2 regions of the Marinobacter sp. ST-43 genome follow, and region 2 is predicted to be linked to the other one. Evidence: riboswitches for the same ligand, from Rfam matches in the RefSeq annotation. Region 2 holds a riboswitch; the other holds the start of a gene.

Region 1 (11,968 bases), on a different contig from region 2:
GCTTATTTGTGGCATCAACTGGGAGGGAGCCCATGAATCAGAGTCTTGCGGATGAGCTGGTCATGATGCTGTTAGAAGACCAGCGATTGTTACAGCGACTCTTCGATTCCGGCGAGTTACCGTCGGATTCCTACCATCCCCGACTGAAAGCACTGCACCAGCGCAACGCCTCCCGCCTGAAGGAAATCATCAGGGCTCACTGCTGGCCTGGTATTTCCTTGGTCGGAGAGGAAGCCTCCAAAGCCGCCTGGCTGGTGGCTCAGCATTCGGTGTCCGAGGCCGGGTTCATGGCGGAATGCGTTCACTTGCTGGAGGAAGCCGTTGCGAAAGACGACGCCGAGGGTTGGCAGTTGGCGTTTCTTCAGGATCGGGTGCGGACGTTAGCCGGCGAGCCACAATATTACGGCACCCAGTTTGATGTTGATGAAAACGGGTGGCCAACACCGTTTCCCATCAAGGATCCCGCCTCGGTTAATGAGCGCCGTGCGCAACTTGGACTTGATTCCCTGGAGGAGCGTTTAGGACAAATGACTGAGCAGGAACGGAAGCGACGTGCCAACAGCCAGCACGCCAGTTAACCAAGCGCGGCACTTGGTCGCCTTCGTCTCCATTTTGCTGCGTCGCGCTCGCCGGAACACTTTTTGCGCCTGTTCGAGGTTAGAAGCTGAATGAGCGAAAGAAGATTGAGCTACATATACAGTTTCAAGTGTGGAGATGAGCTTGAGCACGTCGACAAACTACCTGACTATGAGCAAGCCAATATCGAACGATACATTGTACAAGTAATCAGCGATTCTTTTGTTAAACCTGCAGATGAAGACTATGTGACTGCTCGGTTACTGGCAAAAAAAGGACTGCATCGCGCTTTTTTTTGGGCTGCGTGTCAAGCGCTTGAAAAATACCTCAAGGCTTTTCTTTTAATGAGGGGTGCTTCGGTTAATCGCTTCAGAGGTCATCCGATTGCCGATTTATACGCTGAAGCGTGCTCGGTAGATGCTGAGCTCTTAACCGTTGACACGAGTTTCCATTCAGCAATTAAGATTCACCAAAACGTCTCTGAGTCCATTGAAGGGTTATCTGTAGCTGAATTTATCAATGGCATTGAAATGCAGGGAAGTCCCGACAACCGCTATAACTCGTTTGGAGTTAACTTCAACTCAGGCTATTTGTTTTCGCTTGATAGCTTTGTTTTTGGCTTGCGGCAGCGGATCGGCGTGCCCCCGATAGAAGAAACTCTCAGAAAGTTTGATCAGGATCTTGTCGAGGGATTCAGCTTGTACAACCCATGGTTTGCTCCTGTGCACGTGGATCTTGCGGAAGTTCCCAATAAAGATTTCAATCTGCGCATATCTGGCTCTGTCACAACCCTGGACATTCTCACCGGTCCACATGCGCCAAATGGATCCCGATTTGTGTTGCGATGGCTCGACAAAAAAATGAAATTGCCCAGGAAAATCAGGCAGCATTTGAACAAGGGCTAATGGGCTCACAGTGATACGCGGCTAACGAGTCAAATCATACTAATGCAGATATGAGCCAGCTCCATCAGTGGCGGGGGAATGAATGGAAATTAAGTGTATTGCGGGGTTTGCGTCAATTACTAAAGATTCTGCGGCGAGTGCGTCTTTGTATGAGGGTGCGCGAGGCTTGCCGCTAGAAAAGATGGACGATTATCGTTTCATGGATACGTTCCCCGGAGCGCATCATTTCGGGGTATGGCCCCTCTCTATGGCGGCCCAGTATTGTTTTGGGCAGGAGGAATGGCCTGACCATGTTCCTGAGCCGACAGCTACAATTGAATTTGAGTTGGCGGACGCGGCTGCAGTGGACGCGGCATTGAAAGAAATGAAGGAAAGGGGTCAGGAATTCGTTCATGAAACCCGGACTGAACCCTGGGGGCAAACAGTCGCAAGGTTTATGAGCCCTGGGGGTGTGTTGGTTGGCCTGAGTTATGCGCCATGGCTTCATGAATAAGAGCTTAACCACATAGCGTTACGCCGACTGGCTTTTCAGCTGATTCTCCAAGGTTAGCCGGTTCCGCTTTGCGACAGTTTGTACCCTTTTAGGGCCTCATTGGGGGAAGCTCAGATCGTTTACTGGGAGCTTGCCAATGATAAGTTACCAACTATATTACTATGATTTTCGAGGGGTTTTGCTCTGGGTCCTTAGAAAGTTACCAACTTTATTTATCTTTATGGTTGATTAATTACTGTAAAATTGAGCTCGGGAAGGCATTTTGTTACCAACTTTATTCCGGTCCTACAGGAGCCTGCCTGGATCCGGTCCTGAAAATATCAGATCCAATATTAGGCATGACCGTCATTTGTTCAGAAAGTTACCTTGTTAATCGAGAAATCGGTTAAAATACCGTCGCCGTTTCGGCAGTAATTAAGTAGTATTACTTAAATTTCCTGTGGTGCCCGGCTCTATCTCGCCTTCTTTTTGTTATTAAGACCAAAAGCGGACTGAAATTCGTACCTTTGGACCATACTCCGGTACGTAAATATCAAGGAAGATGCGGGTCTTCTGGCGCACAATACCAACAAACCGATTTCTCAGAAGATGTCTGTAATGCCCACGACTGTTATCTCCGGCTTTACCCATAATTTCCTTGGCAAGGCACCTGTCTGGTACAAGCAGGTCATTCTGCTGTTTCTGGTCATCAATCCGATTGTCATGTATCTGCTTGGGCCCGGCGTGGCGGGTTGGCTGTTGATCGGTGAGTTTATTTTTACGCTGGCGATGGCACTGAAGTGCTATCCACTGTTGCCGGGGGGCCTGCTGGCGGTGGAGGCCCTGCTGATCGGGCTGACGTCGGCGGATGCGGTGTACCATGAGGTTCTGACCAATTTCCCGGTCATCCTGCTGCTGATGTTCATGGTGGCGGGTATTTACTTCATGAAAGAGCTGCTGCTGGTGACCTTCACCCAGATTCTGGTGGGGGTGCGGTCCAAGTCGGCGTTGTCGCTGCTGTTCTGCAGCGCTGCAGCGGTGCTGTCTGCGTTTCTCGATGCCCTGACCGTCACCGCCGTCATCATCAGCGTTGCGGTAGGTTTCTTCTCGGTCTATCACAAGGTGGCATCCGGCAAGGGTTACCAGCAGAAAGACCACAACACCAACAGCGACGACGAAGTGATTGAGCTGCACCGGGAAGATCTGGAAAACTTCCGTGCCTTTCTCCGCAGCCTGCTGATGCACGGGGCGATCGGTACCGCTCTGGGCGGCGTCGCCACCATGGTGGGTGAACCCCAGAACCTGCTGATCGCCAAGGTGGTTGGCTGGGATTTCGCCGGCTTTTTCCTGCACATGGCACCGGTGAGTATTCCGGTTTTGTTCGCCGGTCTGGCCACGTGCTGGGCGCTGGAGAAACTACGCTGGTTTGGATACGGCGGTCGACTGCCCAAGCCGGTGCGACGGGTGTTGGAAGAGTTCGCTGATAATGAAAAGGCTCGGCGCACCAAGTCTGATCAGGCGGCGCTCTGGATTCAGGCGGTGGCCGCGGTCATTCTGGTGTTTGGTCTGGCATTCCACATCGCCGAAGTAGGATTGATTGGCCTGCTGGTGATTATCCTGATTACCTCCTTTACCGGCGTGACGGACGAACACCAGATTGGCAAGGCGTTCCAGGAATCCCTGCCCTTTACCTCATTGCTGGTGGTGTTTTTCGCCGTGGTGGCGGTGATTCACGAGCAGCACCTGTTCAAACCGATCATTGATTACGTACTGGCGCTGCCTGAAGGCCAGCAGCCGGGCATGTTCTTCATTGCCAACGGGCTGTTGTCGATGATCAGCGACAACGTGTTTGTGGCGACCGTCTACATCAGCGAAGTGAAACAGGCGCTGGACGCCGGCAGCATCAGCTACGAGCACTTCCAGACCCTGGCCGTAGCCATCAATACCGGTACCAACCTGCCGAGCGTAGCCACACCCAATGGCCAGGCGGCGTTCCTGTTCCTGCTGACCTCAGCCATTGCACCTCTGGTGCGTTTGTCCTACGGGCGCATGGTGATCATGGCGTTGCCTTACACCATCGTGATGGGGGGCGTCGGTCTGTACATGGTCACCCACGCGTTCTGAGTCATGGTTTTGCATATTTCACCGCACAGTTTTCATAGGATCTGTTAACCTTCAGGTAAACAGATAAAAGAAAAGCGGTATACATGCGCAGTTGCCAACAACCCCAATCGATCCTTTCGCGCGCCTGTCTGATGGCGCTTTTTCTTGTTCTGGTTTTCTCCTATTTGTTCTATCCCACCGCTGTCCGTGCCTCAGAGGCGGAGGCTATTGTCGATAAAACCATACGGGTTGCTTATGTCGAGTTTCCGCCGGTCACTTATCGGGATGACAGGGGCGAGCCCGCTGGAGAGTTTGTGGACATCACCCGCAAGGTGGCGGCAGAGGCGGGTTACCGACTGGAATTTATCTACCTGCCGGTGGCACGCACCTACCTCTATCTGAAAAGCGGCACGATCGATTTGTGGATGGGGCTAACCGACATTCCCGCTTTAAAAGACGACATTCTCGAAAGCTGGATCAGCCCGATTCCGGTGGAACTGAGCGCGTGGTATCTGGAAGGCCTGCCGCCAGTGGATCATATGGATCGCCTGCGCAACAAAACCGTGATTCTGATCGGCGGCTATACCTACGCCGGCCTCAGAGACTGGCTGACCTCCCAGCCCGATATCCAGATTACCGAAGCACCGAACCATAAGTCCGGCCTCAATATGCTCAAGCGTCATCGCGGCGATTACCTGCTGGACTACCGGCAACCGGTGCAGGAAACCCTGAGCCGGACGACAGATGCCGAGATTCGCGAATCGGAAATGCGCAGCCGCAATGGCGCCTGGCTGTTTTCCCTGGCCAATCCGCGTGCGGCAGTTCTGCGTGAGGCCTTTGACGACGCTTACCTGCGCCTGGCCGAAAAGGGCGAAGTACCGCCGGTGCGACGGTTTCAGAAAACCTATTTGGTGCCTGGATTTCCGGAGTAGTACCGGTAAATCCGGTGGTCGGAGTACTCCCGCAGTCAGTCTTGCTGGGAGGCTATTTCAAAAGAGTCAGATCACCATACCAGGCCGTGGCCTGCTCGCCGGTGTTGTCGGCGTCGGTCATGATGGCCACGCCCACAATGGCGGGCGGTTCTTCGTCGAAGGCCTGCCGGTAATCTGCCACCAGGTCCCGGGTAACAGTCACCCATTCGCCCACCCGCGACGGCCCGGAGTTGACGGCAATCATCATGGTTTTGTCGGTGTAGGCGTTGGCGACCATGCTCTGCTCTGGTAGCTGATTGGCCCAGATGTAGTTCAGGGCGTTGCCGGGCAGGGTCTCGCCGAACAGCACTTCCACGGTCTTGCGCTTGGCCCGTTCAAAAAAGCCGGCCTTGTCCGGCTGAAACTCAAAGGCGACGTAGATGCGGGCTGGGTAGTCATCACCGGACTTTTCGCGGGCGTTGCCGGCTTCGTAGATGTTCGACACCTTCCAGCGCCATGACAGCGTGAGCGAGTCGCCGGGCACCAGCTCAACACGGGCAATCAGCCCGGAAGCGCTGGCGTCTGCGTCGGCACGGACCACCTGCTGGCCGTCGTCCGCGTCCAGGGTGTAGCGGGTGTGTGTCTCGATGTTCGGAAAGGTCAGAGGTTCCCAGCCGTCCTCCAGTGAGGCCATGGTGGAGAACCGGGTTAGCCGGTCTGTGTCTGCCCACACCGGGCTGGCGGCGAGACCGAGCATCAGGGTACTGGCCAAAAGCAGCGAAATTCTCACATTCATTCCTCAAATCCGGTGGTCTGGAGATGGACAGGCTCTGTTGCAAAAAGTGCCTTGTCTTGGCGTATTCGGCCCTATATAGTGACCGGGTCCTTGGTTAACTACCATATATTGTGATCAAACTCTGATCATCTTGATCGCAGGGTAGTCGGGAATCCGGTGAGAATCCGGAACTGACGCGCAGCGGTATTGGGGAACGAGCGTGGCAAGATGACACTGGCGCAAGCCGGGAAGTCGCCACGTTAGGCAGAGCTGAAAGGTTCACGCCCCTGAGTCCGAAGACCTGCCAGGGATCAGAAGCCCCCCATGGGTTTCTGGACTGCACCTTCGCGATTCAAGGGTGAGCAGATTGGTCAGGCCTGCCCGTATTCGGGACAAGGTGTGCCACTGCGTTCGCGAGGGTGAAACGGAACCAACGCGAATTCAGGAGAGCACCATGACAGCCACTGCCATTGCCGAACCCCCGGCCCCCGCGACCGATACCCAATCCCTGCAAGTTATCAAACGAAACGGCACCCTGGTGAGTTTCAACCCGGCCAAGATCAGTGTGGCGGTGACCAAAGCCTTCCTGGCGGTGGAAGGAGACCAGGCAGCCGGTTCCGCCCGCATCAACGACGCCGTGCACCGGGTTACCGAACAGGTAGTGCAGGCCATCAGCCGCCGCCTCAAGGCCGGTGGCAAGGTGCACATCGAAGACATCCAGGACCAGGTGGAACTGGCCCTGATGCGGGCCGAAGAGCAGAAAGTGGCCCGGGCCTACGTGCTGTACCGTGAAGAACACGCCCGCCAGCGCGCCGCGGACGAGCCGGTGGAAGCGCACCCGCACCTGACCGTGAAAAAAGCCGATGGCAGCATCGCCCCGCTGGACCTGGGCCTGATGAAGCAGCAGGTGGAACAGGCCGCCACCGGCCTGGACGGCATCAACGGCGATTCGCTGGTGGAAGATGCCCTGCGCAACCTCTACGACGGCATCGAAGAGACCGAAGTCCTGTCTGCCCTGATCATGACCGCCCGGGGCCGCATTGAACGGGAACCCGACTACAGCGCCGTAACCGCGCGCCTGCTGCTGGAACAGCTCCGGCTGGAAACAGCGGAAGCCCTGGACCTGCCCCGCAGTCTTCCGCTGGCAGAGATTTATCCACAGGCCCTGAGCGCCTTTGTTCACGCCGGTATCCGCTACGAACTGCTGGACGAAGCCCTGGCGGCCTTTGATCTGGAACGCCTTGGCAACGCCCTGAAACCGGAACGCGATCTCCAGTTCGGCTTCCTGGGCCTGCAAACCCTGTACGACCGTTACTTCCTGCACTGGAACAAGGCCCGCCTGGAACTGCCCCAGGTGTTCTTCATGCGGGTGGCCATGGGCCTGGCACTGCGTGAGGACGACCCCAACGCCCGCGCCATCGAATTCTATGAGCTGCTGTCCAGTTTCGATTACATGGCCAGCACGCCCACCCTGTTCAACAGCGGCACCCGGCATTCCCAGCTGTCGTCCTGCTACCTGACCACGGTAGGCGACGACCTGGAGGGCATTTACGGGGCCATTCGCGATAACGCCCTGCTGTCCAAATGGGCCGGTGGTCTGGGCAACGACTGGACGCCGGTGCGGGCCCTGGGCTCCCACATCAAGGGCACCAACGGCCAGAGCCAGGGCGTGGTGCCGTTCCTGAAAGTGGTCAACGACACCGCCGTGGCGGTGAACCAGGGCGGCAAGCGCAAGGGCGCGGTCTGTGCCTATCTGGAAAGCTGGCACCTGGATATCGAAGAGTTCCTGGAACTGCGCAAGAACACCGGCGATGAGCGCCGCCGTACCCACGACATGAACACCGCCAACTGGGTGCCGGACCTGCTGATCGAGCGCATGCGCGAAGACCGCGACTGGACCCTGTTCTCCCCCAGCGATGTGCCAGACCTGCACGACCTGTACGGCAACGCCTTCCGTGAGCGCTACCAGCACTACGAAGCCCTGGCCGAGCAAGGCAAGATCAAGCTGTTCAAGAAAATTCCGGCCAAACAGCTGTGGCGCAAGATGCTCACCGTGCTGTTCGAGACCGGTCACCCCTGGATCACCTTCAAGGACCCGTGCAACCTGCGCTCCCCGCAGCAGCATCAGGGCGTGGTGCACAGCTCCAACCTGTGTACCGAAATCACCCTGAACACCAGCGCCGATGAGATTGCGGTGTGCAACCTGGGTTCGGTGAACCTGGCTGCCCACATCAAGGACGGCGAGCTGGACGTTACGCGCCTGGAGCGCACCGTGAACACCGCCGTGCGCATGCTCGATAACGTCATCGACATTAACTTCTACGCCGTGCCCCAGGCGCGCAATTCCAACCTGAAGCATCGCCCGGTGGGCCTCGGCCTGATGGGCTTCCAGGACGCCCTGTACCAGCTGGGCCTGCCGTACTCCAGCCCGGAAGCGGTGGAATTTGCCGACGTTGCCATGGAGCAACTCAGCTACTTCGCGTTGCGTGCCTCCGCCACGCTGGCGGGTGAGCGGGGCGCCTACGACACCTACGACGGCTCGCTGTGGAGCCAGGGCATCCTGCCGATGGATTCGGTGGGCCTGCTGAAGAACAACCGCCGGGACGGCGACCTGTCGCTCAATACCCTCAGCCGCCTCGACTGGACCCCGGTGCGGGAGCTGATTGCCAAAAATGGCATGCGCAACAGCAACGTGATGGCCATTGCTCCGACCGCGACCATTTCCAACATCGTGGGCGTGTCCCAGTCCATCGAACCGGCGTACCAGAACCTGTTCGTGAAATCGAACCTGTCCGGTGAGTTCACCGTGGTGAACCCCTCGCTGGTGCGTGATCTCAAGGCCGAAGGCCTGTGGGACAACGTGATGGTGAACGACCTGAAATACTTCGATGGCAGTGTGCAGCAGATTGACCGCATCCCCGCGGAGCTCAAGGCCCGCTACGCCACCGCATTCGAGATTGACCCGCGCTGGCTGGTGGAAGCGGCGGCCCGGCGCCAGAAATGGCTGGACCAGGCCCAGAGCCTGAACCTGTACATGGCCGAGCCCAGCGGCAAGAAGCTGGATGCCCTGTATCAGCTGGCCTGGGAGCGTGGCCTCAAAACCACTTACTACCTGCGCTCCCTGGGGGCCACTGGCGCCGAGAAGACCGCGCCGGTGTCGGCGCCACAGCCGCAGGTGTGCAGCATCGACAATCCCGACTGCGAAGCTTGTCAGTAACCATTTACTTATTTGGGAGGCACCCACATGCTGGACTGGGACGACGAACCAAAAGCGCAAACCGCTGCCGCCGCCACCGGCGGCCCGGCGCCCGTGAATGTCGACGACAAGCGGGTGATTAACGGCGAGACCGACATCAACCAGTTGGCACCGTTCAAGTACCCCTGGGCCTGGGAGTACTTCATGAACGCCAACAAGAACCACTGGACGCCGCTGGACGTGAACATGGCGCAGGACGTTCACGACTACCACCACCGGCTGACGCCGGCGGAAAAACACGTGTACGAGAACGTGCTGGCGTACCTGACCACCTCCGACATCCTCGCCATGCGCAACATCGGCCTGGCGGTGATGGAGAAGATGAGCGCGCCGGAACTGCAGATCTACCAGGCTCGCCAGGTGTACGAGGAAGCGCTGCACACCTGGACCTACCAGCACTGCATCGAAACCCTGAACCTGGACCAGAGCGAGATCTACAACCGCTACCGCGTGGTGCCGGAGATCAACGGCAAAATCCAGCTGGCCAACCGCCGGCTGGACGCCGCCATGCGCTCCGACATGAACCTGCGCAACCCGGACGAGCTGCAGGACTTCGTGATGTCCTACCTGTTCTTCGCCGCCGTGTTCGAAGGCTGCTGGTTCTACAACGGCTTCAGCCCCATCTTCGCCCTGCAGCGCCGGGGCCTGATGCGGGGCACGGGTGAACAGTTGCAGTACATCCTGCGGGACGAAGCCATGCACTTCTCCTTCGGCCTGAAAGTGGTGAACCAGATTCTCGAGGAAGAGAAAATCACCCTGGACCCGAAAGCGGTGCGTGAGATGTGGGACGAATCCGAAGCTGCGGAGATGGCCTACGCCAACTACGTGCTGCGGGACCCGATCCTGGGTTACTCGGCGGAATACCACAGCGAACAGTTCCGCTTTGTGGCCAACCGCCGGGCCCGTACCGTGGGCCTGGAAGAACCGTTCCCGGGGGCGAAGAACGTGTCGCCCTGGCTGGACGAGCAGGCCACCCTGCGCAAGGAGAAGAACTTCTTCGAAACCCGGGTGATCGAGTATCAGACCGGCGCGCAGCTGGAGTGGTAAGATTCTGCTAGGCTAGTGCCATACGCACTGGCCTGGCCGATTTGCTTTGAGGCAACCACCATGACCGACCCTCGCACACCCATCTTCTGGCGCGACGCCCGCATGCCCCATGTGGAACTGCGCAAAGTCGAGGATGGGCGCGAGGTCTGTTATGCCCTGCACACCCACCGGCACTGGTCGATCGGCGCCATCACCGGCGGTGAAAGCACGTTCCTGTACCGCACCGACCAGCACCACGTGAGCGCCGGCACGCTGGTGTTGATGAACCCGGAATGGCCCCACGCCTGCAACCCCATTGATAACCAGCCCTGGGCGTATCTGATGCTGTATGTGGATACCGCCTGGCTGACCCGGCTCAGATTTGAAGCGGGCTTATTGCCCAGCGAAAACTGGCAGGATCTGGACACGGCAGTGATCACCGACCCCCGCCAGTACCAGGACTACTGCACCATGGCCGATTGCCTGCTGGACCCGGGCCGGGATTTGCTGGAAAAGCAGAGCCGGGTTGCCGAGTATCTGCTGGACCTGATGCAGAGCCTGGCGGAAGCGCCGGCCCGGGGCATTCCGCGCCCCTCTGGCACCCTGGCCGCGGTGGCTGAGTACCTGGACAGCCACTGTACCGACGAGGTATCGCTGGACGACCTGTGCCGGCTCAGTGGCTACAGCCCGGGGCATCTGGTGCGGGCGTTTCGGCAAAGCTACGGGTTAACGCCCCACGCCTACCTGATCAACCGCCGCATACAGCACGGGCAGAGCGAACTGAAACGTGGCGTGAGTATTGCCGACGCGGCCCTCAACGCCGGCTTTGCCGACCAGGCGCATTTCCAGAGAACCTTCAAACGCGTGGTGGCGGCCACCCCGAACCAGTATCGCCAGCCGTCAGTCCAGCAACAGGAACACGCAACTTCCGGCAAGTAACAGCGCCAGAACCCGGTTGAACCCGCGCAGGATTCGCGGCTGCTGCACCAGCCGGCGAAGCCCGACCCCGACATACACCCAACTGGCCAGCGACAGCCAGCAGATGGGCAGATACAGCCCCGCAAATAGCCAGAGCAGGGTGCTGTCGCCGCCCTCGGTAAACGCGCTGATACCCGCCACCGAAGCAAGCCAGGCCTTGGGGTTCAGCCACTGCATCAGGGCGCCGGTGACAAAGCCGGGGGCCGGGCGTGCCTCACCCTCACTGAGATGGCCATCAGCGGTGGCTAGCTGGTAGCTCAAGTACAGAAGGAAGGCGACGCCAGCCCAGCTCAACCAGCGCTCGAACCCGGGCGCATGTTCCAACAGCGAATTCAGGCCCAGGCCCACCGCCATAAACAGCGCGATAAACCCCAGAGTGGCCCCGGTGACAAACACCAGGCCCTGAGACACCGGGTAGCGCGTGCCACTGCTCAGGCACACCAGATTGACCGGCCCCGGCGATACCGAAGCCACCAGGGCGAAGGCCGACATCGGCAGGATAATAGACAAACTCATAGCATCAGCACTCTGTGAACCAACGGAGGCGCCCAGTGTGCACGGAGACATTTAACCGGTATTGAACAAAATTGCGGTGGCTCGCTGCCGGGTATTTGATTTATGTTTGAAGAACCCCGTACCCACCCAGACCGGATGAGGCCAATCCCATGAAAGTGGCGGTTTTCAGCACCAAACCCTACGACGAACAGTTTCTGTCACAGGCGAACCAGGCCAGCCACCAGCATGAGCTGGTGTTCCTGGAACCACGCCTGAATGCGGCCACTGCGGCACTGGCCAAAGGCTTCGACGCCGTATGCGTGTTCGTGAACGACCAGGTGGATGCCAACGTTCTGGAACAGCTGGCCGCCGGCGGCACCCGGGCCGTGGCCCTGCGTTGCGCCGGGTTCAACAACGTCGACCTGAAAGCCGCCGAACGCCTGGGCATCGCCGTGGTGCGGGTACCGGCGT
Region 2 (11,968 bases):
GGTGAGCCCCGGCGATGGCATCCGCTGGTGGGTTTCGGCTGGTGGGCATCCCTGTTGGAACAACGCCTGAATGGTCAGCAAGCTGTCGCAATACAAAGCCTGTGGCGGGGGGTGCTGGCGACCCTGGTAGCGGTCATGCCAGCCGTCGTGCTGGCAATTTTGCTGCAATTCCTGCTGGAGGGCTGGCTGTGGCTGCTCACTCAGGTGGCCGGTGTCTGGCTTGCCATTTCATTAAGGGGGCTGGCGGAACATGGCCGGGCGGTGTCGACTGCGTTGGCGTGCGGGGATGGTGCCAGGGCCCGGCTCGCGGTTGGGCAAATTGTCAGCCGGGATGCAGCAGCGCTGACCGACGAAGGCGTTGCCGCCGCCGCTTCGGAATCCATGTTGGAAAACGGCGCGGATGCTGTGTTTTCAAGCTTGTTCTGGTACCTGCTCGCAGGCTTGCCCGGGTTGGTTTTGCACCGCCTGGTGAACACGCTGGATGCCATGTGGGGCTACCGGACGCCACGATATCTGTATTTCGGGCGCTGCGCCGCCAGGCTCGATGATGCTATGAACTGGGTGCCTGCCCGGCTAACTGCTTTGACCTATGCGTTGCTGGGCAATACCCGGCTGGCCGTGAAATGCTGGCGTGAACAGTCCAAGGCCTGGGACAGCCCGAACGCCGGCCCGGTGATGGCAGCAGGAGCGGGCGCGCTCGGTGTCACACTGGGCGGCCCGGCGCCGTATTCCGGTGGCGTGAAGCAGCGACCGCTGCTGGGCAGCGGGCAAGGCGCCACGGCGCAAACCGTGGAGGGCGCGATTTCCCTGGTTCAGCGTGGCGTGATGTTGTGGCTGTTGGTGTTGTTGGCCTTGGCCGCAAGTCTGAATGCGTTCTGGTCAGGAGGTATCGGGTGACAGCGTTCGATGGTGCTGATTTGCCGGAGCATGGAGGTCGCCTGAGGGCAGCGGCTCAGCACTGGGGCATTCCTCCGGAACAATGGCTGGATCTCTCCACCGGTATTAACCCTGTGCCCTGGCCGGTTCCGGCAATTCCGGCGGAGGTATGGCAACGGCTGCCGGAGCCGGAAGATGGGCTGGAAGAGATTATCCGTATCTGGGCCGGGGCACCGGAGCGTGCCTGCTGCCTACCCGTAGCGGGTTCCCAAGCGGCGATCATGGCCCTGCCAGCGGTTCGTGCCCGTAAGCATGGTTTCGGTCGGGTGGCCGTGCCCATGCCCGGTTATCGTGAGCATGGTCGTGCCTGGCGGCGAGCGGGTTTCGACGTGGTGGCGATTCCTGAACAGGCGACAATGCAAGCGGAGCTGGCATGGCTGGATTCTGTGGATGTGGTGGTCTGGATACAGCCGAATAATCCGACCGGGCAGCTGATCCCCGTTGAACAGTTGCTGGTTTGGCGGGAACGTCTGCGAGCGCGGCAAGGTTGGCTAATAGTTGATGAGGCCTTTTTGCCGGCTTGTGACCAACAGAGCCTGATAGCTGCGGGGGCCCTGAAAGGAGTGATCGTCCTCAAGTCCATGGGCAAGTTCTTCGGTCTTGCGGGGCTTCGTGCAGGCGCTGTGATAGCTGAGGCAGAGACAGGCAGAGCTTTGAGATCTGAGCTGGGCCCCTGGCCCGTGAGCGGACCAGCGCGCTATATGATGGCGGAAATGCTTCAGGATAGAGCCTGGCAGCAGCAGACAAGGGATCTGCTTGAACACCAGAGCCAACGATTGGGGGAGCTGTTGTCTGAGTCAGGGCTTGGTCTCAGTGACGGCACGATTCTGTTCCGTTATCTGAGACACGCCTGGGCTAAGGACTTTCACCGCGAACTGGCGCAGAAGGGTATTCTGGTGAGGTTGTTCGAGAATCCCCTTGCAATCAGAGTCGGACTTCCGGGCACTGAGCAGGAATGGCAAAGACTGGAACAGGCGTTAGAGCGCCTGGTCGGGCACTGGGCGGGCGGCCACCAAAGCCGCCCGCTGTCGAGGTCAAGGATTGGCGACCACCGTGCCGAAGCTGATCGCGATGGGTAGCAGCGAGGTTTCAATGAAATCGGCCTGACTGTTGTCGGAAGGGTCGATGACCCGCACGCCCGGATTCGACAGAGTGGCATCTGCCAACCACAGGCGGCCTTCAGGACTCAGTTCGATATCTCGGAAGTCCATTCCGGTCAGATTGTTGACCGTAGCCAGGGAGGTTGCGCCCTCGGACGGATTGAAGGACTGTAGTGAGATGCTCTGCCAGCCTGCGTAGTTCAGGATGTATCCTTCAGTCGGGCTGATGATGACGGCATCATTGATCTGAGTTTCTATGTCGGCATCTGGAATCATTGAAGAAACCTGATAGGTCTCAGGATCAATGATATCCAGGCTTGTGCCGTTGAAGGGCGCGGAAAAGCCTCCCAGATTTGTAACGACCAGCCCTATGCCATCAACGTGCTGGATGTTGGAAGGGTTCCGGCCAATGAGAGGGATGCCTTTCATTGTGTCGGTAGCACTGGCATTGGTCTCGATTTCTGTGTCCGTTGTGGTATCAAAAACCGCAACGTATCCGTCATTGGTGGGGCTGTAATTGCTATCGAGCCGTTGCATGGTGATAAACAGTTTGCCGTTGACGACAGCACCCGCTGACATCTGAACTACATCGCCCTGACTGTCTGCGGGTACATAGACGCTCAGATCCAGGGTTTTGCCGGTGAAAAAGTCCTCAGCCCTGTTGGCGGAAGGGTTTACAACCCATGCCTCGTTTTTTCCGTAGCGGAGCAGGTACGCTTTGGCTTCATTGGCAAAGACGATCTGGTACGGGTTGGCGCTGCCCTGATCACCGGCTTCCAAAGTGCTGGCTTCCCAGACTTCTTTCCCGGGGTTTTCAATGTCGACCTTCAATACCTGATCGCCAAAGAACTTTCTGATCAGGTAATAGTGCTGACCATAGCCATTCACTGTGATGTCCGAAATGCCGCTGAAGTAACCGCCCGAAGCTTCCATTCCGGTTTCTTGTATCGATACCAGTTCTACCTCACCCGAGGTGTAGTCATCGGCCGCCGTGGCCACGACACCAAAGTTCTCGGTAATCACCGGATCCTTTGTTGAAGATGAGGAATCGCCGCCACAGCCGGTCAGTCCGATGGTCAGTGCAAGCGCAGCAAGGGTGCCTTGGCGCAGTGAAAATAGCTCCGTGTGGTTCATGGTATAACCCTTGTAATGGTTAGAGGGAATGCTTGATGTTGATAAACCAGCCGCGTCCGGGGCCAGGGAACCGATTGAAATCCTGGTAGATTTCGTCGGTGATGTTGCGAACTTCCAGTCGTGCCTCAGTCATGCTCTTGTCCGGCCAGATCCGTTGCCATTGCACCGTTGCGTTAAGCGTCTCTCTGGCATCAGCCTCCAGGATATTGGCGGAGTCATAATAGAGTTCATCGTCCACCTGATAGGACAGGTCGATCTGGAATGGCCTGAAACGCCAGCGGGTACCGGCAAGAAACGATTCGTGATAAATACCCGGCAACCGCTTTTCGAAACGCGTGCGCACTGACTTGTCGGTATTTTCCGACTCCTGTACCGTGGCATTGCCGTAGAGGGACCAGGCGGGGGTGATGGAGAAAACCGCATCCAGCTCCACGCCATAAACCTCGGCTTCCAGGTTGCGATAACGGCCGACGCCGCGCGCATCGTAGGTTGCGATCACCGCAGGGTCGAGCACCCGGAAATACCCCGTGGCTTCGGCATGCCCCCAGCCCTGGTCTGTGCGCAGTGTCAGGTCGTAGTTCATCGATTCTTCCGGCTGCAGGTCCGGGTTGCCGATAAACAGCCCCTGCTGACCGTATAGCTCTTGAAGGGTAGGAACGCGCACGTTGTTTGCAATGTTGCCAGAGAGTGTCCAGTTGTTATCAACCAGATGGGTCAGGCCGAGCTGCCAACTGGTGTAATTGTCTCGGGAACGGGTAGCCTGGGTGGTTCCGTCTCCAAGTGATTCGTCTGATTCATCCCGAACGTGTACCTGACGAATGGCGGCCTGGGTTTTCCAGCGGTTATCGCGACTCTGCCAGGCGTGTGAGAGTGACCCGGTAGCCTGGAAGCGTTCCCGCTCATCCCGAGGATCTGGGTCTTGTCTGTCGTCTTGCTGGTAGTCATAGCGGGTGGTATCAACGCTCAGCGTGATGGTGTGGTTGCCGAGTAAAGCGGATAGGGTATTCACCAGCCCAAGCTGTTGTGTGTCGGTTTTTACATCGGAGACTCCGAGACCTACCCGGCCGCTGGTATTGTCGTAGTGTTCGGTGATATCGCCGACAATCAGGCGATGGCTGGAGTGCAGCTTGCCCTGTAACCATCCACGTTCCTGACCCTGAAGTTGTAGGCGAAAAGTTTCGTTCGCCAGAGACGCATCGTTGTCCCGCCAGTTCTGGATGGTTGGCACACCCTGCTCATAATGGGTGTATTGGAACAGAGCGTCGACCTGGGCTGTCCGGCTGATCTCCCAGCCAAGTTTCGTGCTGACAGCATCCTGTTGATAATCCGCATTGCGCCGCTTGGTGTTATCACCATCATTCGGATTGAACCAGTCACTGAGGTTGGGGTATTCAAAGTCGTTATTGCTGGTTTGTCGATCAAGCGACACCCAATAGTAAAAATCGTCGTGGCTGCCGCTGTTGAAGAGGCCGGTTCGGTAAGTATCAAAGGAACCAGCGCCGACATTGATGCTGGTGGCATCCTCGATGTCTTTGCCAAGACTTTCCAGTACCACCACACCACCGATGCCCGCCTGAGGCAGCTGTGCCGGGGCTCCACTGGGGTACACCTGAATACGGCTGACATCAGTTAACGACAGTTTGCCGAGGTCAACACCGCCGGTGACCGGATCGTTCAGTAGCATACCGTCCAGAACAACCTGTACCTGCCGCGAGGTCGATCCTCGAATGGACACTGACGAGGCGCTTCCCAGTCCGCCGCTTTGTCGGATCTGGACGCCGGCCTGATCGCTAATAACGTCAGCGACTGAAGCGGTCCGGTTTTCGATGCTGGACCGATCCAGAACGCGCACGGGGCCTGTCGCCTGGCTGGGGTCTACATCGCTGGCGGCGTTGATGGGAGTGGCTTCCACCACGATAAAAGGAAGTGTATCTTCTGCGATGACATTGGTGGCCATCAGCGAAAAAATGGAGATAACGATTTTCTTCATCAGGGAGATGGGCACCGGCTGTATTTCTCTGCGTCTGCAACCAGCATTGTTGCGGTTTCTGGTTGCCTGAACAGCTACCAAAAGAGAAGAGGCATATACGCCTGCTCCGTGTTCTGACCCTCCGTCAAAAGCACTGATAGCCGGTAGCAGGCCGGTCTCCGGGCTTGCGGCTGGCATTCTTGCCAGAGTAGGATGCCTTCCCACAGCGTTTTGCTGCAGTGGCTGGCTCAGGGCCATTCCTCTCGTACCGCATACCGTTGCGGGGGCAGCGTCGGAATTTCACCGAACTTCCCAGTTTCACCCATCGCTCAGTCGAACAGTTGTCGCGCTTGAGGTGGGCACCTGCTACGGATAAAAAATTTGAGTGAGAGTTTACGGTGTGGCCAAGAGGTCGTCAATAAATGACAAATAGTTCAGAGTTAGCCAACGCTCAGGAGGTCTCATGATAGTCATTCGGGTTTTCGTGCTTTTCCTGATGCTCTCCAGCCATGTGGTGGCTGATGTCTGTGCCACGGACGATAACGGAGTGGAGCTTTGTTTGCCCGGGCCTGCCCAGCGCATCGTGACACTATCCCCCGGGGCGACGGAGCTGGCGTTTGCCGCCGGTGCTGGTGAGCAGGTTATCGCTGTTGTTGATTACAGCGATTATCCCCCGGAGGCTGAAATGTTGCCCAATGTCGGGAGCCATACCCGGATTGACCTGGAGGCATTGGTCGCTCTTAAGCCGGATCTGGTGGTTACCTGGGTGTCTGGTAATCCGGTTGAGCAGGTCGCTATGCTCAATCAGCTTGGCATGGCCACTTTTGCGATTGAGCCACGAACGTTTGAAGGTGTGTCCTCGGTGCTGGAGAGGCTGGCGTTGCTCGCGGGTACAGAGTCTGAGGGTTATGCTGAGGCGGCCCGGTTTCGACAGGGAATTGCCGCATTGGCCAAGCAATATCGGGGGCGTGAACCCGTTCGTGTGTTTTATCAAGTGTGGGATCAGCCTTTGATGACGATCAATGATGAGCATCTGATCGGAAAGGTGATTTCTTTGTGCGGTGGCCAGAATATTTTTGGCGAGATGGCTCGCCTGGTGCCGCGTATCGGGCCGGAAGATGTTCTGGCCGGTGACCCCGAAGCCATCCTGTCGGGCGGCACCGATGAAGACGGCAACAGTTATACAAGCCTTGAGCGCTGGAGGGAGTTTGGCGCGATGGCGGCGGTAGCGGCGGATAATTTGTTTATCATTCCGGCCTCGCCCATTTCACGCCCCACGCCGCGTTTGCTGGATGGAGCGCGCACGGTTTGCGAGAAACTGGATATGGCGCGTGCTCGGTTGTAATAACACAAGGATCCGCTTGAGGGACCGGGAATGATGCGAGCGCTGACAATACTGACGGTTATTGCGGCACTGGCTTGTGCGCTTTCCCTCGCCGTCGGCAGTGTAACTATCCCGCCCGGTGATCTGTGGCAGGTTGTTCTCGGGCAGGGTGATACGCTGGATCGAACCCTTCTGATTGATCTTCGTTTACCCAGGACGCTCTCGGCGTTTGCTGCTGGTGGTTTGCTGGCGATCGCCGGGGCATTGATGCAGGTATTGTTGCGAAATCCGCTGGCCGATCCCTATGTTCTGGGGCTGTCCGGTGGTGCTGCCACCGGTGCGCTGCTGGCCATGCTTGCGGGGGCTGGCATGGTTTTGGTGTCTGGCGCCGCCTTTGCTGGCGCCCTGTTTGCGACTTTGCTGGTGTTTGGGCTGGCCCACGGTACCGGCAGCTGGACCCCATCGCGATTGCTGCTTACCGGGGTGGTGACCGCCGCTGGTTGGGGAGCGGCCATTACCCTGATGCTTGCCATCACCCCCGCTCATCAGTTGCCGGGTATGCTGTACTGGCTGATGGGCGATGTGTCTTATGCACGTCTGCCCTGGCCCTCCATCGTGGTGCTGATGCTTGCGGTTATTGCCTTGCTGCCACTGGCTCGTAGCTTGAATGTACTGGCGAGGGGACCATTGCAGGCTGCGGCTCTGGGGGTGTCTGTTCGCCCTTTGGAATGGAGTATCTACCTGTTGGCCAGCCTGCTGACCGCAACGGCGGTCACCTCGGTGGGCAGCATCGGGTTTGTTGGCCTGATTGTGCCCCATATGCTGCGTCTCGTGCTGGGGAATGATCAGCGGGTTATCTTGCCGGCCAGTGCTCTGGCAGGCGGCACCTTGCTGGTTCTGGCTGATACTCTGGCCCGGACTGTGATTGCACCCGAGCAACTACCGGTGGGTGTGATTACCGCCTTGCTAGGCGTACCCACTTTCCTTTATCTGCTTCATCGGAGCCGATGATGACGATTCTCTCTGCTCGCGAGCTGATCATCGATATTCCCGGGCGCTCGAACGGTGCGAAGCTGAACCTGGACGTGGCTCCTGGACAGATCTGGGGGGTTCTGGGGCCGAACGGAGCGGGGAAAACCACGTTATTGCATACCCTGGCAGGACTGAAAGCACCCCGGTGTGGCGAAGTATGGCTTGATGATGTTGAGTTGGCTGCCATACCCCGGCGTGAACTGGCCCGGAAGCTGGGGTTGGTATTTCAGGAGCGACAAGACAGCTTTCCTGCCACGGTACTCGAAACCGCATTGATTGGTCGCCATCCTTGGTTGTCAGTTTGGCAAAGTGAACAGGCCGAGGATATCCGTCGGGCAGAAGCCGCGCTTGACGCCCTGGACGTTGGTGAGCTTGGGGAGCGTTTGCTGAATACCTTGTCCGGCGGTGAACGACAGCGCGTTGCGATCGCCACATTGATGACTCAGGATCCTGCTGTATGGCTGCTTGATGAACCGACCAACCATCTGGATTTGCATCATCAGGTCCAGGTGATGCGGCTATTGAGTGTCTGTGCCCAGCGCGACAAGAGCATCTTCATGTGCCTGCACGACCTGAATCTGGCCGCTCGATGGTGCACTCATGTTTTATTGCTGTACCCGGACGGCCAAGCCTGTTGGGGGCCGACAGAGCTGATGCTGGTGCGCGACGCACTGGAAGGCCTTTATGACCAGAAACTGATTGAGCTGAATAAAGATGACATTCGCCTGTTTGCTCCGGCGAACGACTGAAGGAGATCCTGTGAAAGAGCGCGCCAAAGACCCCGAACGCCATGCCAGGCGCATGGCCGCCAAACAGAAAATCATGCAAGAGCGCATTGCCAGTGCCCAGAAAGAACAGGGCGTGTTGCTGGTGCTCACCGGCCCTGGCAAAGGTAAGAGCAGTTCCGGCTTCGGCATGGTCGCCCGGGCCCTGGGCCATGGAATGAAAGTGGGCATCGTCCAGTTTATCAAGGGCGCTTTCAGCACCGGCGAGGAAGCGTTCTTCCGGAGCCTGCCGAACGTGACCTACCACGTGATGGGCCAGGGCTATACCTGGGACACCCAGAACCGGGAACAGGATGTGAAGAGCGCAACCGATGCCTGGGAAGTCGCAGCTGACATGCTCAAAGACGACAGCTATGACCTGATTCTGCTGGACGAACTGAATATCGCGCTGAAGTACGACTACATCGATCTGGACCGGGTGCTGGACGACCTGCAGGCCCGTCCGGAAATGCAGCATGTGGTGGTCACCGGGCGCGGGGCTCCGCAGGAACTGATTGATCTGGCTGATACGGTCACCGAGATGGGTGTGGTCAAGCACGCCTTCAAGGATCAGGGTATCAAGGCCCAGAAGGGCGTGGAGCTGTAAATGCCCACCCTGATGGTGCAGGGCACCACCTCGGATGCTGGCAAGACCACGGTGGTGGCGGCCCTGTGCCGCTGGCTGGCGCGTCAGGGGGTGTCGGTGGCACCGTTCAAACCCCAGAACATGGCCCTGAACAGTGCGGTCACCGTGGATGGTGGCGAAATTGGCCGCTCCACGGCGTTGCAGGCACTGGCCTGCGGCCTGGAGCCCCACAGTGACATGAACCCGGTGTTGCTGAAGCCCCAGAGCGATTGCGGGGCCCAGGTGATCTTGCGGGGCAAGGTCCATGGCAATATGGATGCCCTGGATTACCACGCCTACAAGGCGCAGGCGATGGCCTCGGTGATGGCCAGCTGGAAGGCATTGAGTGCCCGTTACGACGTGATCATTGCCGAAGGCGCCGGCAGCCCCGCGGAAATCAACCTGCGGGCCAACGACATTGCCAACATGGGTTTTGCCGAAGCTGCTGATTGTCCGGTGTTGCTGGTAGGGGATATCGACAAGGGCGGGGTTTTCGCCCAGCTGGTGGGTACGCTGGCGTTGATTTCCGACAGTGAGCGGGACAGGACGGCGGGTTTTATCATCAACCGGTTCCGGGGCGATATTGCGCTGTTGGAGCCCGGGCTGGACTGGCTGACGGAACACACGGGCAAGCCGGTGTTCGGGGTTTTGCCATACCTGCACGGGTTGGTGATCGACTCCGAAGACAGCGTCAGTGCCGCCGGCATCAGTGAGGCCGGAGCCCTGAAAGTGGTCGTGCCGGTATTTCCGCGGATCAGCAACCACAATGATTTTGATCCGTTGCGACTCCACCCGGGCGTTGACCTGGTGTTCGTGGGGACGGATGAACCCATTCCGCCAGCGGATCTGATTATCTTGCCCGGCAGCAAAAGCGCCCGGCACGACCTGCAGTGGCTGAAGCAACAAGGCTGGCCGAAGGCCATCCAGAAACACCTGCGGTATGGCGGCAAGCTACTGGGTATCTGTGGCGGCTTCCAGATGCTGGGGCTAAAAGTGGAAGACCCGGAAGGGCTGGAGGGTGAAGCCGGCACTACCGAGGGCCTGGCACTGTTCGAAATGGTTACCCGTATGGTGCCGGGCAAGCAGCTCCGAATGGTAAATGGCGGGCTGACCTCTCATGTTGCCAGCACGGCGGTGACAGGCGCTCTGAAAGGCTATGAAATGCACAACGGTGTCACCGAAGGCGCCGCGCTGGTGCGCCCATTTGCAGAGCTGGAAGGCAGGCCGGATGGCGCCGTCAGTGCGGATGGCCAGGTGGCGGGTACCTATATCCACGGCGTCTTCGACGAGCCAGCCGCCTGCCATGCCATTCTGGCCTGGGCAGGCCTTAAAGCACAGGGCGAGCAGTCGGTGGACTACCAGCGTCACCGTCTGCAGCAACTTGATCGCCTGGCCGATCAGGTGGAGCAGTGCCTGGACACAGACCGGTTAAGGAGGCTGTTGCAGTTGTGAGTAACCCGAATGATCCCTTCACCGATGCCCAGCGCGAAGGCCTGTACCGGGCCATCTTCGAGCGCCGGGATGTGCGCTCCCAGTTCCTGCCGGATGCCATTCCGGAGGAGGTTCTGGCGCGCATCCTGAGAGCTGCCCACCACGCCCCGTCGGTCGGCTTCATGCAGCCCTGGGATTTTATCGTGATCGACAGCCTGGCGGTGCGCGAGCAGGTGCTGGACAGTTTTAACAATGAAAACGCAAAGGCCTCGGAAAACTACACCGGCGAGCGCCAGCAAACCTATCGGAGCCTGAAGCTGCAGGGCATTCTGGAAAGCCCCATCAACCTCTGCATCACCTGTGATCGATCCCGCGGCGGCCCCAATGTCCTGGGGCGTAATTCCATTATGGAAATGGATCTGTTCAGCACCTGCCTGGCGGTGCAGAATCTCTGGCTGGCGGCACGGGCCGAGGGCATTGGCGTGGGCTGGGTGAGCATCCTGGATCAGGATGTACTGTCGAATATCCTGCAGTTACCGGATCATGTATACCCACTGGCCTATCTCTGCCTGGGCTATGTCAGTGAATTCCTGGAGCAACCGGAATTACAGTCCAAAGGCTGGCGTTCCCGGCTGCCGCTGGAAGATCTGGTACATGGTAATACCTGGGGTGGCGCCCTTGATCAGGAGTCCCTGCTGGCCCGGTTAAAGCAGGTCTGACATCGCGGTAGACGTCAGTTTCCTATTGGCGGCAGATCCCTCACCAGTGATTGCAGCTCGCGAGTGATCGCAATCAGCTCCTTCAGCAATTGGGGGTTCACGTCCATGTGGCCCTCGTATTCGGCCAGATTGCGGGCCGAATGACACTTGTCCAATATGCGCCATTTGGCATTGGGTAAGCCAATGGTGTGTTGCAGGCACTGGAAGACAATATAACGGCTTTCGGAACGATACCCGTGCCATCTCAGGGCGGCGAGCGATAATGCGTGGGCGGCGCCATAAGCCAGAGAGAACTGGCTGTCCTCAGACAATCCCTCAATGCAGGCGTCCCGGAGCTTGGTGTCGGCAGCCTTGAGCATGCCTTCGAACTCCCGGGCATCAGGTGGTTCTGCCTTGAGTCGTCGGATCCTGACCAGATTATCGAGTGCTTCCATGCAATGTGTCCTGTCTCAGTGGCTGAAGCGGAGGTCGAGGCGGGCTTGGTCCAGCACCCGGGTGACAAAACTCTGATTGTCTTTGATACGCTGCTCGAACTCGGCGGGAGAGTATAACGTGGGATTGATGGTTCGTTGTAATTGTTGTTCGGCGGGGGCCAGCAGTTCCATAACCTCGCTGTAACTGAGATCGTGGCCGATCAGCATGACATCGACATCGCTGCCCGCATGGGCATCCCCTTTTGCCACGGACCCGTAGATAAAGGCCTGTTCGAGAGTATCCGCCAGTGGCGCCAGGGCATTCCGGAGCACATCGGAAATACCAAAGGTTTTCTGGACGATGTGTTTCAGCTCATTGAAGATCGGGTTGTCCGGGTTGGCCTGGTAGTGGTTCTGGTTGCCTTGGCGGGTCATGACGACCAGACCGGAATCGGTCAGTTTGGCCAGCTCCCGGACAACGGTGCCGCGCCCTATATTTGCCAGCCGTACCAGTTCATTCA

What was found. A riboswitch is a leader RNA that binds a small molecule or an ion and turns the genes downstream of it on or off. The one in region 2 is predicted to bind cobalamin.
Region 1: another riboswitch for cobalamin. It lies ahead of QPL98_RS18615 (ribonucleoside-diphosphate reductase subunit alpha); the one in region 2 lies ahead of QPL98_RS14650 (TonB-dependent receptor).

Annotation. Positions count from the first base shown of each region.
Region 1 is NZ_JASSVO010000029.1:2,147-14,114, forward strand. It holds gene QPL98_RS18585 (DUF6624 domain-containing protein) at 33-578, shown strand; gene QPL98_RS18590 (HEPN domain-containing protein) at 669-1,481, shown strand; gene QPL98_RS18595 (VOC family protein) at 1,564-1,974, shown strand; gene nhaB (sodium/proton antiporter NhaB) at 2,572-4,077, shown strand; gene QPL98_RS18605 (ABC transporter substrate-binding protein) at 4,209-4,988, shown strand; gene QPL98_RS18610 (DUF3047 domain-containing protein) at 5,041-5,763, opposite strand; cobalamin riboswitch at 5,869-6,066, shown strand; gene QPL98_RS18615 (ribonucleoside-diphosphate reductase subunit alpha) at 6,197-8,959, shown strand; gene QPL98_RS18620 (ribonucleotide-diphosphate reductase subunit beta) at 8,987-10,045, shown strand; gene QPL98_RS18625 (AraC family transcriptional regulator) at 10,106-10,963, shown strand; gene QPL98_RS18630 (LysE family translocator) at 10,925-11,512, opposite strand; gene QPL98_RS18635 (2-hydroxyacid dehydrogenase) at 11,668-11,968, shown strand, end outside.
Region 2 is NZ_JASSVO010000013.1:72,315-84,282, reverse strand. It holds gene cbiB (adenosylcobinamide-phosphate synthase CbiB) at 1-897, shown strand, start outside; gene cobD (threonine-phosphate decarboxylase CobD) at 894-2,015, shown strand; gene QPL98_RS14655 (hypothetical protein) at 1,971-3,170, opposite strand; gene QPL98_RS14650 (TonB-dependent receptor) at 3,190-5,175, opposite strand; cobalamin riboswitch at 5,292-5,521, opposite strand; gene QPL98_RS14645 (cobalamin-binding protein) at 5,603-6,484, shown strand; gene QPL98_RS14640 (iron ABC transporter permease) at 6,515-7,474, shown strand; gene QPL98_RS14635 (ABC transporter ATP-binding protein) at 7,474-8,244, shown strand; gene cobO (cob(I)yrinic acid a,c-diamide adenosyltransferase) at 8,255-8,866, shown strand; gene QPL98_RS14625 (cobyric acid synthase) at 8,867-10,336, shown strand; gene bluB (5,6-dimethylbenzimidazole synthase) at 10,333-11,034, shown strand; gene QPL98_RS14615 (hypothetical protein) at 11,049-11,468, opposite strand; gene QPL98_RS14610 (nucleotidyltransferase domain-containing protein) at 11,484-11,968, opposite strand, start outside.